Regions from separate parts of the Priestia sp. 10L35 genome, predicted to be linked through region 1. Evidence: predicted binding sites of a transcription regulator. Region 1 holds the regulator's gene; each other region holds the start of a gene.
What was found. The regulator LexA, encoded in region 1, represses DNA repair genes until DNA is damaged. The targets are predictions, from matches to a motif close to CGAACATATGTTCG.
Positions count from the first base shown of each region.

Region 2: a site for LexA is predicted at 2,176-2,189, ahead of uvrB (excinuclease ABC subunit UvrB). Genes of this name have one in related genera too.
Region 3: a site for LexA is predicted at 3,968-3,981, ahead of AC1DEF_RS25545 (Y-family DNA polymerase). Genes of this name have one in related genera too.

Region 1 is NZ_JBFTKA010000001.1:801,873-808,459, forward strand. Features, by position in the region: gene AC1DEF_RS04075 (magnesium transporter CorA family protein) at 1-1,314, opposite strand, end outside; gene lexA (transcriptional repressor LexA) at 1,526-2,143, opposite strand; gene yneA (cell division suppressor protein YneA) at 2,290-2,619, shown strand; gene AC1DEF_RS04090 (YneB family resolvase-like protein) at 2,673-3,341, shown strand; gene AC1DEF_RS04095 (DUF896 domain-containing protein) at 3,411-3,641, shown strand; gene tkt (transketolase) at 3,809-5,815, shown strand; gene sirA (sporulation inhibitor of replication protein SirA) at 5,964-6,404, shown strand; gene AC1DEF_RS04110 (YneF family protein) at 6,495-6,587, shown strand, end outside.
Region 2 is NZ_JBFTKA010000006.1:217,389-223,975, forward strand. Features, by position in the region: gene AC1DEF_RS21355 (proline dehydrogenase family protein) at 1-195, shown strand, start outside; gene AC1DEF_RS21360 (sigma-54 interaction domain-containing protein) at 260-1,921, opposite strand; gene uvrB (excinuclease ABC subunit UvrB) at 2,257-4,236, shown strand; gene uvrA (excinuclease ABC subunit UvrA) at 4,243-6,587, shown strand, end outside.
Region 3 is NZ_JBFTKA010000011.1:50,122-56,708, forward strand. Features, by position in the region: gene AC1DEF_RS25525 (aldo/keto reductase) at 1-794, shown strand, start outside; gene AC1DEF_RS25530 (DNA alkylation repair protein) at 1,054-1,761, opposite strand; gene AC1DEF_RS25535 (iron chaperone) at 1,894-2,265, opposite strand; gene AC1DEF_RS25540 (YolD-like family protein) at 2,328-2,645, opposite strand; gene AC1DEF_RS25545 (Y-family DNA polymerase) at 2,659-3,924, opposite strand; gene AC1DEF_RS25550 (hypothetical protein) at 4,070-4,321, shown strand; gene AC1DEF_RS25555 (transcriptional regulator) at 4,711-5,256, opposite strand; gene AC1DEF_RS25560 (PLD nuclease N-terminal domain-containing protein) at 5,382-5,621, shown strand; gene AC1DEF_RS25565 (ABC transporter ATP-binding protein) at 5,618-6,523, shown strand; gene AC1DEF_RS25570 (ABC transporter permease) at 6,520-6,587, shown strand, end outside.

The DNA.
Region 1 (6,587 bases):
ATTGATATTTCCCTTTAGTTTGCTAATAACTAAATTCATTCCGTAAATACCGGAAAGAACCGTGTAAATCGTTAAAATTAATAATAAGTAATTGTGACGCTTAGCTGCGATTTTCTCTTGATTTTGGTACAAAGTACCAAGAGTTTCTTTGACTTCTTGATAAAGAGAATTGATATGGAAGATTTTTTTAAAGAGCTCAGAAAACTCTTGACCTTCTGTGCGAGAGCTAATTTCTAAAAATAAATATTTACCTGAGAACACGGTAATAGAGCGGATTAGTCGTTCAATGCCCTCTGAATTTTTATGAAACGTGAGCTGAGAATACTCATAAGATAGTTTTAGCAACACGATTTTATAGAAAAAATGTAAAAATAAATTATAGTAATGCTGGCCAAATAGATGATTCATCAAAAGCTGATCCGTTTTAGAGTCTGTCGATTTAGAAATACATGAAAACACATGGTCTGTTATGACGTAATATGTTTCAGGAGCCCATCTGGAATACACGTGTTTAGTATTATACGTTTTAATATACTCATGATTGTGTGCAGAAATAAACGCTTTCCCGTCAGGCATATAGCTATTTAGCTGTCCAGTACGAAATAAAGTTGTGGAATTAATCTCTTGCTCTTGATTTACCGTTACATAACTTAACACAAACATCCGTTCATCGATAAAATAAGGAAGGCTCCCCACATGCTGTTCACGTGTGGCTTCTTTCTTGATGTGTTCGTTCAAAAATGGCGCGAGCTGTGAAAAAATATAATCTTGTACTTTGCTATAGCGATGGTGTTCATAGGTAATGGTGGATCCATGCTCTTCAGCAAGCTTCGGTTCTAATACACGAAAATGATTCATGAACTCTAAAATATCATCATAGGTGTAATGATTATGGCTCATCTCAGTGCGAATGGTCATGACACCAATTTCAAAAGGACATAAAAAAACATCCACAGACAGCACGTTGCTAGACACGGTGGTGGAGGAAGTGTGTAACGTAATGGCATGGTCTATTTTTTTTGAAAATCGAAGCAACCCTTCTTTTTCGCACGAGTCAGGGAATAGAATGCATTCAATGTAAGGAAGAAAATATTGATCCAGGCTATCATGAGATACGTAATATTGTTCTCCGTAGTATTCTTTTTCTAAATGTTTGTTTTGAATGGAGAAAAACTCGAACAAATTTGCTTTCAGCGCATGAACAAGCTGCTCTTTATTTTTTCGGTCAAAGGAAAAAGGAAAAAGAAACATGTTCATTGCTTTGGTAGGTACAATGGTTTGAAATGGTTCTGTTTTCCTTGGTGTATTGGTCATAAACTACATCCTTCTTATGGTCGGTTGTATTTCCTTGTAAGAGTCGAGGAAATGCAGGTAGAAAGTAAAAGGTAAAACAAGCTTTATAAAAACCGTTCTACCTGCCTGCAATGATTCAACGTATCATTTATAATATGCCAATTTTTTTAGAAAACAAACGTAAAAAAACCAACTAACATCATCATTAGTTGGTTTTACATACAGTGTCTGATTAGTGAATCGTGCGATATACACCAGTTACTTTTCCTAAAATCGTTACGTGGCGAAGAATAATAGGCGCCATCGTTGAATTTTCAGGCTGTAAACGAACGAAATTTTCTTCTTTAAAGAAACGTTTTACCGTTGCTTCGTTGTCTTCGGTCATAGCGACCACAATATCTCCATTATTAGCTGTTTGCTGCTGACGTACGATTACCATATCGCCATCTAGAATACCTGCTTCAATCATACTTTCTCCCATAATTTCAAGCATAAATACATGATCATCTGGAGAAACGAATTTATCTGGAAGAGGGAAATATTCTTCCACATTTTCAACGGCTGTTATAGGCAGACCCGCTGTTACTTTACCGATAACAGGAACATTAATGACATTGCTTTTAGGGATGTTTACTTCGTCTAGTTGAAGAACTTCGATTGCTCTTGGTTTTGTCGGATCTCTGCGAATTAACCCTTTGCTTTCTAAACGAGCTAAATGCCCGTGTACAGTGGAGCTAGAGGCTAATCCTACCGCTTCCCCAATCTCACGAACAGAAGGCGGATAACCTTTTAATTTTACTTCATGCTTAATAAAATCTAGTATGTCTTGTTGACGTTTTGATAGCTTCATATTTTTCACCTCGATTTTAGCTATTCTTTAGGTGAATTATACCACGTGATGTGTCAATATACAAACATAAGTTCGAAGAATTCCATTGACAGAAACAAATGTTCTCAATAAAATAAGAACATATATTCTGACAGGGGGATCATAATATGCAACAATTCTTACATTCTATGAAACATTACGCTATTTTTTTTGCAGTTATCGCTGCACTTACATATGTATTGACGCTGGTTTTAGGAGCGGATAAAGTAGATTTAGACAAATATTCAACGGTTACTATTACAAAAGGAGATACGCTTTGGGAATTGTCCAACAAGTATCATAATCACCATCATTTGACCACCAATGAATTTGTCAAATGGGTTGAAGACGTCAATGATTTAAACTCAGACACTGCCCAGTCTTTATCTCCTGGAGATAAATTATATATTCCTGTTTTAAAAAAAGAGTTACATAATCAAGTGGCAATTGAACAGTAGTGTGTAACGGCCGTTCCTGAATATTGTTAGAAGCCGAAAAGGTCGTGATAAAAGTGGATGCCATTATTTATTGCCGTGTCAGTACGGATAAAAAAACCCAAGAAACATCTTTACAGCGCCAGCAAGAAGAATTAAAAAAGCTTGCTGCTCTTCACCATCTAGACGTAAAAAAAGTCGTAATGGAAAAAGCAAGCGGATATGAAGTAGACAGAGAGGGTATTTTGGATGTTCTTCATACAATGAAAGAAGAAAAAATATCTGTGTTGCTTATTCAAGATGAAACACGATTAGGCAGAGGAAATGCTCGAATTGCGCTGCTTCATGCTTTTCATAAAGAAAATGCTACCATCTATACGATTAGTCATCAAGGCCAGCTTCAGCTTTCAGAATCTGATTCAATGGTGTTAGATATTATTAGCTTAGTGGAAGAGCATCAGCGGAAATTACATAATGCTAAAATTAAAAGAGGAATGAAAAGAGCTGTAGAAAACGGTTATCGTCCGCAGCAAAATTTAAAAAATCAAGGAGTTAACTCGGGAAGAGAAAAAAAAGAAGCGCCAATTGAAGAAATTGTCCGTCTTCGTCATAACGGCTTAACCTTTGCTGAAATTTCAGTTACGCTAAAAGGTTTTGGCTATAATATTTCAAAAGCGACGGTACATCGCCGCTATCAAGAATACCAAGAGAATGCTCAATCTCTTGATAAAACGAAAGAGATTTAGTAAGATGACTACATGTTGCCGGAACGGTTCGGTAATTTTAATTATTGATTATAAGGAGATAGGTTTTATATGCTATCAAAAGATAAACTTGCTCGTATTAATGCTCTTTCAAAAAAGGCAAAGGCTGAAGGTCTGACAGAATCTGAAGCGAAAGAACAGCAAGAGCTACGTCAGGAATATTTAAAAGTTTTCCGACAATCTATGACAAATCACCTTCATACGATTAAAGTTGTGGACGAAGAAGGTAAAGATGTTACGCCTAAGAAGTTAAAAGAGAGTAAAAAGAAGCGTCTTCACTAAGACGTTCTAGTAAAACTAGAGGGAGTGTTCCTTCTAGTTTTTTGTATATTTTTAATAAGGCACACAAAAACTGTAAAAGTGGAAAATTTTTTGGTTCAAGTATTGTACAAATAAGCAAATCATTAGTATGATAACATATGTACATAGTTTTGAAAGGAATGAAGAGTATGACACAACGTATTGAAGATCTTTCGATTGCAACAATTCGTACTTTATCAATCGATGCGATTGAAAAAGCAAATTCAGGTCACCCAGGTATGCCAATGGGAGCTGCTCCAATGGCATATACATTGTGGACAAAATTTATGAACATCAATCCAAAGAATCCAAACTGGTTCAACCGTGACCGCTTTGTATTATCAGCAGGACACGGATCGGCACTATTATACAGCTTGCTTCATTTAGCTGGATATGACTTATCAATTGAAGACCTTAAAAACTTCCGTCAATGGGGAAGTAAAACACCAGGTCATCCAGAGTTCGGTCATACAGCAGGTGTTGATGCAACAACTGGTCCACTAGGACAAGGTATTGCAATGGCTGTTGGTAAAGCAATGGCAGAACGTCATTTAGCTGAAACATACAACAAAGAAGGTTTAGAAATTGTAGACCACTTTACGTATGGTATTTGTGGTGACGGAGACTTAATGGAAGGTGTATCTGCTGAAGCAGCTTCATTAGCAGCACACTTAAAATTAGGACGTTTAGTTGTTTTATACGATTCAAATGATATTTCTTTAGACGGAGATTTAGATCGCTCGTTCTCTGAGAACGTAGAAGATCGTTTCAAAGCTTACGGATGGCAAGTAATCCGCGTTGAAGACGGCAATGACTTGACAGCGATTGCAAACGCAATTGAAGAAGCAAAAGGCGATTTAACACGCCCGACGCTAATTGAAGTAAAAACAACAATCGGATTTGGTTCTCCAAACCACGCGGGTACTTCTGGCGTGCACGGTTCTCCATTAGGTTCCGATGAAACAAAATTAACAAAAGAAGCTTATGCATGGACATTTGAAGAAGATTTCTATGTGCCAGAAGAAGTGTATGCTCACTTCAAAGCTACAATTGCTGAAGATGGCCAAAAGAAAGAAAACGAATGGAACGATGTATTTGCACAGTATAAAGAAAAATACCCTGAACTAGGTCGTCAATTTGAACTGGCAGTAGAAGGAAAGTTACCGGAAGGCTGGGAAGAAACGCTTCCAGCATACGAAACGGGTTCAAGCCTAGCTAGCCGTGCTTCTTCTGGAGAAGTATTAAACGCAGTAGCACAAGCTGTACCTCAATTCTTCGGCGGTTCAGCTGACTTAGCTGGCTCAAATAAAACAATGATTAAAGGTTCAGAAGACTTCACTGCAGCTGATTACAGCGGACGTAATATCTGGTTCGGTGTACGTGAATTTGCAATGGGAGCTGCATTAAACGGTATGGCTCTACACGGCGGTGTAAAAGTATTCGGAGGAACATTCTTTGTATTCTCTGATTATCTTCGCCCAGCAATTCGCTTAGCAGCTTTAATGAAGCTTCCTGTAACATATGTATTCACACATGACAGTATCGCAGTTGGAGAAGACGGCCCAACACATGAGCCAATTGAACAATTGCCATCACTTCGTGCAATGCCAGGTCTTTCAGTGGTTCGTCCTGCAGATGCAAATGAAACAGCTGCAGCATGGCGCTTGGCATTAGAATCAACTGACCGCCCAACAGCTCTTGTGTTGACTCGTCAAAATCTACCAACACTTGAAGGTACAAAAGAAAATGCATACGAAGGCGTATCTAAAGGTGCATACGTTGTATCTAAAGCTGGTAAAGACCAAGCGGATGCGTTAATACTTGCAACAGGCTCTGAAGTAAGCCTAGCAGTAGAAGCACAAAAAGCATTAGCTGCAGAAGGCATTGATGTATCTGTAGTAAGTATGCCTGCGTGGGATCGTTTCGAAGAGCAATCTGCTGAGTACAAAGAAAGTGTTATCCCTAAATCAGTGAAAAAACGTTTAGGTATTGAAATGGCTTCTACACTTGGCTGGGAACGCTATGTTGGAGACGAAGGACAAGTTCTTGGTATTAATCACTTCGGTGCATCTGCTCCTGGTGAAACAATCATGAAAGAATTTGGTTTTACAGTTGAAAATGTAGTAGCAAAAGTGAAAAGCTTGCTTAATGCATAATTCTCTTTCATAAGAAAGAGCAGACTCCTGTGGTCTGCTCTTTTTTTCGACAAAAAAACAAAGGAATTTTTTCATCGATAGACAAGCATTGCGTACACCATTCGGTATAATGGTACAAAAAAGAACGAGCCGAAAGGGAGGATGAATCGTGAGAACGTATGAAGTATATTTAATGGAGGAAGAAGTTGCATCATCCTATTTTCGAAGAGAAAAGCTCATTTATCAGCTGCTGATTGAATATAGAATGAAACGTCACTTGCAGGAAACGCACTTACAAAAACAAGTTCATTACATTACTCGCCAACTGCCCATTTCATTTATTCAACGAGAATTGCTTCAGGCGTTTTCTCATTATCCTCATTTTTTTACTCATCAAGAGACGTTTGTGCTGGAATATCCTCATAAAAAAAGTCGAGCATCTATAAAATTAACGAATCGCTGTATAACAATTGAAGGAGATGGCAATGTTGATGCTGAGACAGCTTTTTTTGAAGTATTACGCAAGCTAGATCCTTGTTTTTTAGCAGTGAATTATGGAACGGATGAATACGGCTGGCTGAGGCCTGTGAAAACAAGAAAATTTGTGTAATTATTTAAGGAAATTGGAACGGAAATATTGTATAATAGCGTATGGTCTAGTACACTGTAAGTTAGACAACACGAAGGAGGAAGTAATACCATGGGAATGTATATTCTAGTTGGTGTTCTAGCATTAATTGTTGGGATAGCGCTAGGATTTTTCATTGCTCGTAAGTATATGATGAGCTATCTG
Region 2 (6,587 bases), on a different contig from region 1:
GGTATTTCAAATGACCAATTTGAGTTCCAAATGCTTTATGGAATTTGCGTAGAGCTGCAGGACCGTCTAGTAAAAGAAGGATATAAAGTAAGGGTGTATGTTCCTTACGGAATTGATTGGTTTGGTTATTTCATGAGACGCCTAGCCGAACGCCCCGCCAATGTATGGTTCGTATTAAAAAATTTCTCCAAATAAGTTCAGTCAAAGAAACATAAAAAATTCGACACAAGTACCCTGAGCTTCGTGTCGAATTTTTTGATTAGTTTAGTCCGTATTCTTTGATTTTGTTGTAAAGGGTGCCGCGTGAAATGCCAAGCAAATCTGCTGCTGCACTTTTGTTTCCATAGGTTTTTTGAAGAGTCTCTTCTATTAGCCTAGCTTCTTGAAGAGAATCTTCTTCTTTTTGAACTTCTGTGAAAGAACTTGCATCCTTCAGATTGTCAGGAAGGTGCGTAAGGGTAATCAACGACTGATCACTTAGAAAAATCATTCGTTCAATCGTATTTCTCAGCTCGCGAATATTGCCTGGCCAATCGTATTGCATAAAGGCTTCGAGAACTTCAGAGGTAATGAAAGGAGCCTTCTTTTTATACTTCTTGCTGAATTCCTGTACAAATTGCTGTGTCAATGCTTCGATGTCTTCTTTATGGTCTCGAAGCGGCGGAATTATAATGTTAATGACGGTCAGCAAATAGTAAAGATTTTCATGGAATTCACCGGCTTTTAGCAACTCTTCCAAAGGCGTCGTGGTAGAGGCTACAATTCGGGTTTGAACTTGAATTTCTTCCGTGCCTCCAACGTGATAAAAGGATCGTTCTTCCAAGTAACGCAGAAACTTAACTTGAATTTCAAGAGGCATTTTATCAATTTCTTCAATAAATAACGTCCCGTTGTGAGCCTGCTCCAGTTTTCCCGCAATGGTTGTTGGATCTTCTGAAAAGACATCTTTTTGATGACCAAAGAGCTCAATTTCCAGGAGTCCCGATGGAATAGTGGCGCAATTTAAAGATAAAAAAGGTTCTTTATGTTTGGCTCCACCGTAGTGGATGGCCTGAGCCAGCATTTCTTTCCCAGAACCAGGTTCTCCTGTTAATAAAATAGGCATATCTGTAGATGCCACTTTTTTGGCAATGTCAACGGCTTGCTTAATTTCAGGACTGATACCCGCGAAAGAAGAAAATGGATTATCTTTTGGAATGAGAAGAGACACATCAATTTCTTCATTTAATCTTACAATATTGGTAATGTCATGTTCAGTTGCGACTCCACCTATGACTCGATTGTTTCTTATAATAGGAGATGCATTGATGAGCACGTGAGTTTGTTCATTAGGACGATGATACGTTCCGCGTACAGGGCGCCCTTCATTTAGAATCGTATGTAGAATGATGGATTCATCTTTGAAATGCTCTCCGATTTTTCTACCAATAATATCATCTCTCTGAATCTTATACGTATGTTCCGCAGCAGTATTCCACAAGATTACATTTCCTTCATTATCGACCGCTGTCACTGCATCATTAATGGTTTCTGCCAATGTATCAAAATAGGAAGCTAATATCTCATTTTGGCTATGCAAATGTGTAATCCACTGCGAAGGTGTTACAAGTCCTATTGTGGTTTCTTGGTTTTCTGCTTGAATGAGGACTGGTCTGTTCCAGTTTGTGTTGCCTTGTAAATTGGCTAACGTAGAAGTAGAAGATGAAGGCCAATTTGTATCCGCTATTACTTTTTTTATGGACGATGCCTCGTCATGACCTGTTAACAGGTATCGTTCATCTTTTTGTATTACATAAAAGGTACTTGCTGTGACTACGACGAAGTCATAGTTTGAAAGTTCAGATGTCACTTTAGCTAAAGAAGTTGATTCTTCAACTGTTATAAAGGAGTTATTTATAAGAACTTGATCAACGCTTGCCATACTAAACCCCTCTCGGTACATATTTTTTATACTGTATCATAATTTAGAAATTGGCGCAAAAGCCTATCTTTTTCAAACAATAACGCAGCTTACTTTCTTTTATTGCTTTCATCTAAAGAGTTGTATTCCCTTCGAAAAGGGTAGTATAAGAATTTAGTGGGTAATAAAGTAACAGGGTAAAAAATAAAAACAAACAAACACTATATAAGATTAATACTCATTAGTTTCATTTATGATTATAAAGTGATAAAATACGAATATCAGTTCGTGTTTTCGGTTTTTACATATCGTAATAAAAATAGATAAAACAAGAAAATAGAAACGGAGGCCTTCATTTGAAAGATCAGTTTGAATTAGTATCCCCATATCAACCGCAGGGTGATCAGCCAAAGGCAATTGAAAAGATCGTGAAAGGAATTAAAGAAGGTAAGCAGCATCAAGTTTTGTTAGGTGCTACAGGAACGGGAAAAACTTTCACCATGTCTAATGTTATTAAGGAAATAAATAAGCCGACACTAATTATGGCTCATAACAAAACGCTTGCTGGTCAATTGTACAGTGAGTTTAAAGAGTTTTTTCCTAATAATGCAGTCGAATACTTTGTCAGTTACTACGATTACTATCAGCCTGAAGCCTATGTACCTCAAACAGATACATTTATTGAAAAAGATGCAAGCATTAATGATGAAATTGATAAACTTCGTCACTCGGCAACTTCTTCTCTTTTTGAACGAAAAGATGTCATTATTATTGCCAGCGTATCCTGTATTTATGGCTTAGGGTCTCCGGAAGAATACAAAGAAATGGTCGTATCTCTTCGAGTAGGAATGGAAAAAGAGCGTAATCAGCTGCTTCGTACGCTAGTAGATGTACAGTACGAAAGAAATGATATTGACTTTAAGCGCGGAACGTTTCGCGTTCGCGGTGATGTTGTGGAGATTTTCCCTGTGTCTCGAGATGAACACTGTATTCGCGTCGAGTTTTTCGGCGATGAAATTGACCGCATCCGAGAAGTTGACGCTCTAACAGGAGAAATCATTGGTGATCGTGAACATGTAGCTATCTTCCCGGCATCTCACTTTGTCACGAGAGAAGAAAAAATGCGTGTTGCCATTCAAAATATTGAAAAAGAACTAGAAGAACAGCTAGAGAAGCTAAAAGAAGCAGGCAAGCTTTTAGAAGCGCAGCGCTTGGAGCAGCGCACGCGCTACGACCTAGAAATGATGAGAGAAATGGGCTTTTGTTCGGGAATCGAGAACTACTCTCGTCATTTAACGCTTCGTCCCGCTGGTTCTACACCTTATACACTGCTGGACTTCTTCCCTGAAGATTTCCTTCTTGTTGTGGATGAATCACACGTTACGATTCCTCAAGTTAGAGGAATGTACAATGGGGACCAAGCGCGTAAACAAGTGTTAGTGGACCATGGTTTCCGCTTGCCTTCCGCATTAGATAACCGCCCGCTTAAATTTGATGAATTTGAACAGCATATTAACCAAATTGTTCATGTTTCCGCAACACCAGGTCCTTATGAACTTGAGAAGGCACCTGATGTGATTGAACAAATTATCCGTCCAACGGGATTATTGGATCCAAATATTGAAGTTCGACCAATTGAAGGGCAGATTGATGATTTAATTGGAGAAATTCACGACCGGATTAAGCGAAATGAACGAGTACTCGTTACGACGTTAACAAAGAAAATGTCCGAGGATTTAACGAACTACTTAAAAGAAATCGGCATTAAAGTTCAATATCTTCACTCTGAAGTGAAGACGCTCGAGCGTATTGAAATTATCCGAGAGCTGCGGCTTGGAAAGTACGATGTGCTTGTAGGAATTAACTTACTTCGTGAAGGTTTAGATATTCCGGAAGTTTCGTTAGTAACCATATTAGACGCGGATAAAGAAGGATTCTTGCGTTCAGAACGATCGCTTATTCAAACCATCGGACGTGCTGCACGAAATGCTAATGGACATGTCATTATGTATGCAGATCGCATCACAAACTCCATGGACATTGCTATCAATGAGACCAAGCGTCGTAGAAGTATTCAAGAAGCTTACAATGAAGAGCATGGTATTACACCGACAACGATTCAAAAAGAAGTTCGAGGCTCAATTCGTGCAACAGTAGTAGCAGAAGATACAGAAACGTATGAAGAAGCACCGGCATTTGATAAGCTCAACAAAAAAGAAAAAGCAAAGCTCGTAGAAGAAATGGAACAAGAAATGAAAGAAGCAGCCAAAGCGCTTAACTTTGAACGCGCAGCTGAGCTTCGTGACTTGATTCTAGAATTAAAAGCGGAAGGGTGATAAAACATGGCGATGGAAAAAATCGTGGTAAAAGGTGCACGAGCCCACAATTTGAAAAATATCGATATTGAAATCCCGCGAGACAAATTAGTAGTATTAACAGGGTTATCAGGTTCTGGTAAATCTTCTTTAGCTTTCGATACAATCTATGCAGAAGGACAAAGACGTTATGTCGAGTCGCTTTCGGCATATGCAAGACAGTTTTTAGGTCAAATGGATAAGCCCGATGTAGATTCAATCGAAGGATTGTCGCCTGCTATTTCAATCGATCAAAAAACAACGAGCCGAAACCCTCGTTCAACCGTCGGAACTGTGACCGAAATCTATGACTATTTGCGCCTTTTGTTTGCTCGTGTAGGAAAGCCGATTTGTCCTAATCATGGAATTGAAATTACATCTCAAACGATTGAGCAAATGGTAGATAGAATTTTAGAGTACCCTGAACGTACAAAGCTTCAAGTACTGGCACCTGTGGTATCTGGCCGAAAAGGTACCCACGTAAAAGTGTTAGAAGATATTAAAAAGGAAGGGTACGTTCGCATTCGAGTAGACGGAGAAATGCGTGAAATAACAGAAGAAATTGAACTGGAAAAAAACAAAAAGCACTCCATTGAAGTAGTAATTGATCGCGTTGTTGTAAAAGAAGGTGTAGCCGCTCGTTTGTCGGACTCTTTGGAATCAGCTCTTCGCCTCGGAGAAGGGAAAGTAATTATTGATGTGATAGGTGAAGAAGAACTGCTTTTTAGTGAGCATCATGCTTGTCCAAAATGTGGTTTCTCCATTGGAGAACTTGAGCCCCGCATGTTTTCATTTAATAGTCCGTACGGGGCGTGTCCAACGTGTGACGGGTTAGGAACGAAATTGGAAGTGGACAAAGATTTAGTTATTCCTAACTATGACTTAACGCTTCGTCAGCACGCAATTGCACCTTGGGAGCCAACAAGTTCTCAATACTATCCGCAGCTGCTTGAAGCCGTATGTACACATTACGGCATCGATATGGACGTGCCGGTGCGAGATATCCCGGAACATTTATTTGATAAAGTATTATATGGCAGCGGTAAAGAAAAAATTTACTTTCGCTATGAAAATGATTTTGGCCAAGTAAGAGAAAATCATATCGAATTTGAAGGCGTGCTTCGGAATGTAGAGCGCCGTTATCATGAAACAAGTTCAGATTATATCCGTGAGCAAATGGAAAAGTACATGGCTCAGCAAGCTTGCCCAAAATGTAAAGGAAATCGCTTAAAACGCGAAAGCTTAGCGGTGCTTATTGACGAAAAGCATATAGGAGATACAACCCGCTTCTCCGTAAAAGAAGCATATGATTTTTTTGAAAGTCTCAGCCTATCTGAAAAAGACATGAAGATTGCGGATATGATACTGCGTGAAATTCGTGAGCGTCTAAGCTTTCTCATTAACGTGGGGCTTGATTACCTAACATTAAACCGCTCTGCTGGAACTCTCTCGGGAGGAGAAGCACAGCGGATCCGTTTAGCTACTCAAATTGGTTCTCGTTTGACGGGGGTTCTTTATATTTTAGATGAACCTTCTATCGGTCTTCATCAGCGTGATAATGATCGCTTAATTCGCACGATGCAAGATATGCGCGATATTGGAAATACGTTGATTGTTGTAGAACATGACGAAGATACGATGATGGCAGCTGATTATTTAATTGATATCGGACCAGGAGCCGGCGTACACGGAGGTGCTGTTGTTTCTCAAGGTGCGCCTCAGGAAGTGATGAAGGATGAAAACTCTTTAACGGGTCAATATCTATCAGGAGAGAAGTTTATTCCTCTTCCAGCGGAAAGACGGTCAATAGATAAAGATCGGATGATTGAAATTATAGGAGCAAAAGAAAATAATTTAAAAAATGTAAAAGCAAAGCTTCCGTTAGGTATGTTCACGGCTGTTACAGGTGTATCTGGATCAGGTAAGAGTACGCTGGTAAATGATATCCTTCATAAATCATTGGCGCAAAAGCTGCATAAAGCAAAAAGCAAAGCAGGAGAACATAAAGAAATCAAAGGCATTGAACACTTAGATAAAGTCATCGATATTGATCAGTCTCCCATAGGCCGTACGCCTCGTTCGAACCCTGCAACTTATACAGGTGTATTCGATGACATCCGAGATGTATTTGCCCAAACAAACGAAGCAAAAGTGCGCGGATATAAAAAAGGCCGTTTTAGCTTTAACGTGAAAGGCGGCCGCTGTGAAGCTTGTCGAGGAGACGGTATTATCAAGATTGAAATGCATTTCTTGCCAGATGTATACGTCCCTTGTGAAGTCTGCCACGGCAAACGATATAACCGTGAAACTTTAGAAGTGAAATACAAAGATCA
Region 3 (6,587 bases), on a different contig from region 1:
TGGGTACAAGCGAGGAATATCTTGGACGAGCGCTTAAGGATTATGCTAATCGTGATGAGGTTGTAATCGCAACTAAAGTACACGGACAAATGCATGGAGGTCCAAACGGATCTGGTCTTTCCCGAAAAGCAATTATGAGTGAAATCGATAAGAGTCTTAAGAGGTTGGAAACTGATTATGTAGATCTTTATATCATCCATCGTTGGGATTACAATACCCCTATTGAAGAAACGATGGAAGCATTACATGACGTGGTGAAGGCCGGAAAAGCAAGATATATTGGTGCCTCTGCCATGTATGCTTGGCAGTTCCAAAAGGCATTACATGTGGCTGAAAAACATGGTTGGACTAAGTTTGTGTCCATGCAGAACCATTTAAATCTAATATACCGTGAAGAGGAACGAGAAATGTTACCTCTTTGTAAGGAAGAGAAAATTGGTGTCACTCCATATAGCCCTCTGGCATCAGGGAGATTAACACGTGACTGGTCAGTAACAACACATCGTTCTGAGACAGATCAAATTCAAAAATCTAAATACGATGCGACTGCGGACGCCGATCGATTGGTTGTGGAACGAGTAGCATTCATCGCAGAAAAACATGGTCTTCCTCGTACACACATCGCACTTGCCTGGTTACTACAGAAAGAACTAGTAGCAGCCCCTATAATTGGTGCTACGAAAATATCACATCTTGAAGATGCAATAGGTGCTTTATCGGTTAAGCTAACACCTGAAGAAATTGCGTTTCTTGAAGAGCCATATGTACCACACCCAATAGTTGGTCATAATTAATAATGTGAAAGCTTATTATAAGGCACCCCCCTCATTTCCTTATGCAGGAAGTGAGGGAGGGATTTCTAACGTTTTTTAATACTTCCCATAAACTCTTCTTTGTTAGGCTTTATGACCTCTTACAATGCCGTTTCGATAACAAGCTGTTGAATGAACAAAATAACTTGAAGCCCTTAGCGTATTATTCTTTCTTAGGCTATTTAATTATCCGATACTTTATCGCCTTGTCTCAGTTAGCGTAGCGACACTACAAATTATGCTAACACCTTACGTATTTGCGTTTAAAACCAATCCGGCCTCTGTCTATCTCCTTTTGAATAGTTTCAGAAGCAAGAAGGATACTACTTTTTTTCTTGTCCTTCTTAACTTCCACTGGACCTACTCCCTTTGCAATTTCAACCGCCTTATCATGAAGTGGCAAATATGAGATTCCGACTGTATAGATAAAATTATTCATAGCTGATTTCGTTCGGTTTGGAGAAGCGTGAATCGTATTTTTTACTTGTTCAAGCATATTGGAAATCTTAATTGTGCAAAATTCATCGTCCGGACGATTACCCAAAAGCCAACAGTAACAGCTCCAGCCTGCTGACATTTTAAGTTCTTTATCACTTGCAATCCATTTATCAGCAACAACTTGCGCAAAATCAGTTTCTGCCAAAGTTACTGCAACTACATAATCAGACAGCATGTAAAAATACGCTGCATCTATCCAACGCTCAAAATCTTCCTCAGTCATCCTTGTGGGGTCTGCAATGATACCAGCAAAATACATGGCATCGTAGTTACCAGAGGCATAAAGCTGCTCGGCTAAAGGCTGGTTCTTCTTGATTTTCTTTGCAATGGGTTTCATTTTGCCCGTTGCCACTCCAAAAAGTGGATCGTGTGCACCATTGCTTATGTAAGTCTTTTTAATTCGTTCCGTACCGAGCTCTTCAAGCTCCTTCATAATCATTTCGAAATTCATCGTTTTATACTCTCCTCCTCTACCACCTATCACCTATAAATTGGAGCACTTTTTCCTTTTAATTTAGTTTCTAATTCATCTTACGATTTCTAAGCTACTTGGGGATCAGTTTACTCCTCATAATTTGTTTTTTTATTTTCGCCAAAAAGTTGAACAGTCTTTTTTATCTAAAATATTGAACTCAATCATTTTCTTAAGTAATTCATAGTTTACCGAATCGGTCCATGGAATTCGGAACAAGCCTTTGGTAGCGCTATATTTAGCCTGAGCAATGTCATCAGCAAATTGGGCAATACCTACTTCTTCGGGTGAAACGCTCAAATGATGCTTAGCTGTGGAAAAGCCGATGATAAATGTATCGTGATCGGTAAACATTGGTGTCTTCCACTTGATCTGCGGTTTCAAATTCGGAAAGTTAGTAGCCACCCAAGTCAAAACTTCCTCTGTTCGGTTCCGATGGTCAGGGTTATCAATACGCGCTAAATATTCTGCCAAAACTTCCATGCCATTTCCTCCTAAAACTAAAAAATATTTTGAACGGTGCAGTTTTTCAATCTACTCTAATTTTACATGAATCCAATATCAATAAGTTCACTCAATCTCATTTTATTTTTTAATTCAAATACGTCATCAATGAAGATAAATAGTTCCCCAAACGAATCAACAAACTGAATGAACCCCGTCTCTGTTATGCATTGGCCTTGCTTATAGTATGTAAGGTATACTTGTTTATTTGTATGTAAGGCTTCAATCAAGGTGAAATTGATTTGTTCCATTTGCTCTTCCGTTAAAAGAGGTTGAGGGACCTCTACTTGCTTGTTTATGATGTCCTGTAATCCAATATATTGCTCTGGCATACTGGCGAATGGGTGCCATTTTTTCATATTATCATCCTCCTTATTTTTTATGACCTCCAATTAAGCTATTTCGATAACGAGCTGTTGAGTGATCCAGGTAGCTTGAAGCCCGTAGCACACTATTCTTCCCATAACGCATACGAATTTCATCAATCGTTTTAGCAAGAGCATAGGCCCTTTCACGCTGATCGATATCCTCAAATAAGCTCATTTGCTCCTCTTCTTCAATGCTCGTATTGGATAACGAAATCCCAATGGAGCGAATCGGCATTCCATTATCAAAATTATGTAAAATGGTTAAACAATAAGGGAAAATATCTTGGCTTAAGTTCGAAGCTCGCCCCATTTTCTTTTGTCTTGAGAAGCCTCCACCTGTTTGTTTGCTGTAGCCAATCGATAAATGGATCGTTTGAGCCACCACTTGATGCATGCGTAAGCGAAAACACACATCGTCCAATAGTTCCAACAGCAATAATTCAACTTCTTTTCGGCTTGTATAATCTCGAAACAGAATTTGACTCTTCCCGAATGACCGAGAACTAGGAATGTACACATCTGAAATGCGACTAAAATCAATCCCATTTGCATGTTGGTGTAACTCTTCCCCCATGATGCCAAATTCTTTTTGTAACATCTCCTTAGAAGAAAGAGCGAGTTCTTTTATGGTATAGATGCCTAAACGGTTTAAGCGTCTTTCTGTAGCTGACGAGATCCCCCAGAAATCCTTCATTGGATGAATCGACCATAACTTAAAGGGAATATTCTCATATCGCCAATACGCAACCCCTGTTGGGCTGTGCTTCGCTTCATGATCTAAGCTAACTTTAGCTAGTAAGAGATTCGGACCGATTCCTGCGGTAGCTGTCAGTCTTGTTTTGCGATAGATCTCATTACGTATTCGATGAGCTAGCTCCTCTGGTGTTCGAGCAAATAAATGCAAAGAAGCCGTGGCATCAATAAACAACTCATCAATGCTATACGCATGGAAATCTTCAGGAGCAACATACTGTAACACCAAACTAGAAATATAGTTCGAAGCCTTGATGTATCTCTCCATGGATGGATTCACGACATAGATATCTTTCCTTTTAGGAATTTCAAAGAGGCGACTTCCTGTTTTGATCCCTTCTTTCTTTAATAAAGGTGTGGCAGCTAACACAACAGATCCCGACCGTTTGATATCTCCTACAACCGCAAGCCTTGTTTTCAATGGATCTAAGCCCCGTATGACAGAAGAAACGGAAGCAAAGAACGCCTTCATGTCGATACAAATAATCACTCTGTTTGGTAGCTGCCCATAATCCATTGGAATAACTCCTTAATAAAGAACGTTTGTTCTTTATTATATACGAACAAACGTTCCTTATTCAATGGAATCTTTTCCCGATTATTGTTACTATAATAAGAGAGAAGAACATTGTATATGAATTGAGAAGACGGAGGGTTGATCAATGAATAAAAAACTGTCTAGTTATATTATCTTTTTTTCATGGTTTTTGTTCTTAGTTCTTTTATGGATTATCGTCTCATTCTTTAAAGGTGAAAATGGACAGTGGTGGTCTATGTATCGTTTGAACCCACATAAATACGGTCCTTGGGCTTTAGAGATTTCTTACATAAAGATTAGTATTGCTGCTGTTATTTCGTTAGGAATAGCTTATATGGTGAGTTTTGAATTCAAAAGAAAAAATAAGATGAAATAAATGGTTTTTTAGTAAAAGAGGATTTCTACATATTTTTTATCTTTGAGGGATCAGTTACGAATGAATTATATGAGAATTTATACACTAAGGGCTGGTATAAAAAGAAACATGAAAATTGAAGGTGGAATTAACCTGTTACATTTAATCTTCTGCTAAAACAGGTTAAGGGATTTCTAGTTGTTTGTTTACGACTTTTTGTAAGGGCCCCTGCTAACATAAGCCTAGCAAGATTAGACAAAAAGAAAGCCGATGACTCCTGCGCTAAGGAATCATCAGCCTATATTTTTATAAGATTTAAAGCTACCATAATCGATCAATTGAATGTCGAGTAAATAATGGGTACTTGTCCAGTATTCTAATTACCAAATCCCCCTAAATATTTACTTAGTTTAAGTATCTGGAATAATTGTAATAGCGATGGTCCGAACTGGGGCTTCTTTTTCGTTTCCCTTACTCTGGGTATGGTAGTATTTAGTCATTAATTCGTTTAATTCGTTTTGAAATTGTATAAAATGTTCCTCATCTATCTTTAATTCCACTACAGAAAAAGTTGCCCCGTCCTCTTGGCTGTTTTGTTCCCCTAATTTCTTAAGATAAGTTTGATATTGTGTCATAAGTGATAACTGGTAATAAGAAATATAGTCTAACTTTTCCTTGCTAGATAATTCCCTCCATTCACTTCCGTCAATTTTTGCCTCTTCTTCATTTATAGCGTAATATTTTTCGGAAACCGATTTTACTTTTTTTTCTTTAATCACACAAACAATACCAGAATCAAACATAGTTTGAAGATGCCTATATAGAGTTGCTTGGGGCACATCTTTAAGAATTTTCACCATTTCTAATGGTGTTAACCCATTTTCTCTATTTCTCATTAATGCTTGGCAAATCTTTATTCTCACCGGATGCATTAATATTTCAACTTTAGTACTCATCCAATCACCTTATTATTTATTAAATTTAATTCTTATTATAAATAATGAGAATAATGATTGCAACGAATCTGCATTTGATTTATCATTATTAATAATGATAATGAGATTAGGAAGGAATGTTGAAAATGCAACTACATTATGGATTAAACGACCTTAAAGATCTTGATTTTATGGCTTTTCTGCCCGTTATATTGCCAGTTATTGCAGTGGGGACGCTTTTAGTTTTAATCGCACTAATTGATTTATACCGACATAGAAAGACAAGAGAAAATGTCCTTATATGGGCCCTAATTATTCTTTTTGTTAATACACTTGGACCTATTCTTTACTTTGTTATAGGGAGAAAGGATGGTGAGAACTCTTGAAATTAGAGATTATAAATGTAACAAAATCATTTAAAGAGAAAATTGCTGTCAATAATTTCTCGATGGAACTGAAATCAGGGGAATGTGTCGGGTTAATCGGGCCAAATGGAGCAGGCAAATCTACATTAATAAAAGTGATTTCAGATATCATCGATCCAAATACTGGTGAAGTTTTATTGAATGGGAAAAAAATATCTAAAATGAAAAGAGAAATTGGTTACCTACCACAGTACCCTAATTTTTTTCATTGGATGACAGCAAGAGAAACTCTTACGTTTATGGGTCAACTTTCGGGATTGAAAAAAGAAGTATTAACAAACTCGATACGGGAGATTCTGACAAAAGTTGGGCTAAAGGGCGAAGAAAACTCAAAGGTTGGTACATTTTCTGGAGGAATGAAACAACGACTTGGTATAGCACAAGCCTTACTACATAAACCTTCTCTTATTGTTATGGATGAACCGGTATCCGCATTAGATCCAATCGGTCGAAGAGAAGTGTTAAACCTGATTGAAGAAATAAAAAAAGATACAACCATTTTATTATCAACCCATATATTAAGCGATGCGGAAGAAATTTGTGAACGATTTGTCATTATGAAAGATGGAACAAAAATAGAAGATACAAAGATTACCGAACTTTTAAACCGCAATAGCGAAAATAAGTTAATTGTGGAAATCACAGCGAAGGACCGAAAGTGGGTAGACCATGTAAAAAAACTGCCTTACGTAAAGGACGTAGAAGTTATTGGGCTTAAAGTCAAAGTAAAGGTTGAAAGTATCGAAAAAAATAAAAATTTATTGCTGCAAAATGCACTCGAACATAAAGTGGACATCGTTAAATTTGAAATGAATAACGATACTTTAGAAGAAATCTTCTTAAAATTGGTGGTGCAGAAATGAATAACTTAATTGTACTGATAAAAAAAGAATATGTTCAAATGTTACGTGATTTTAAGGTAATTTG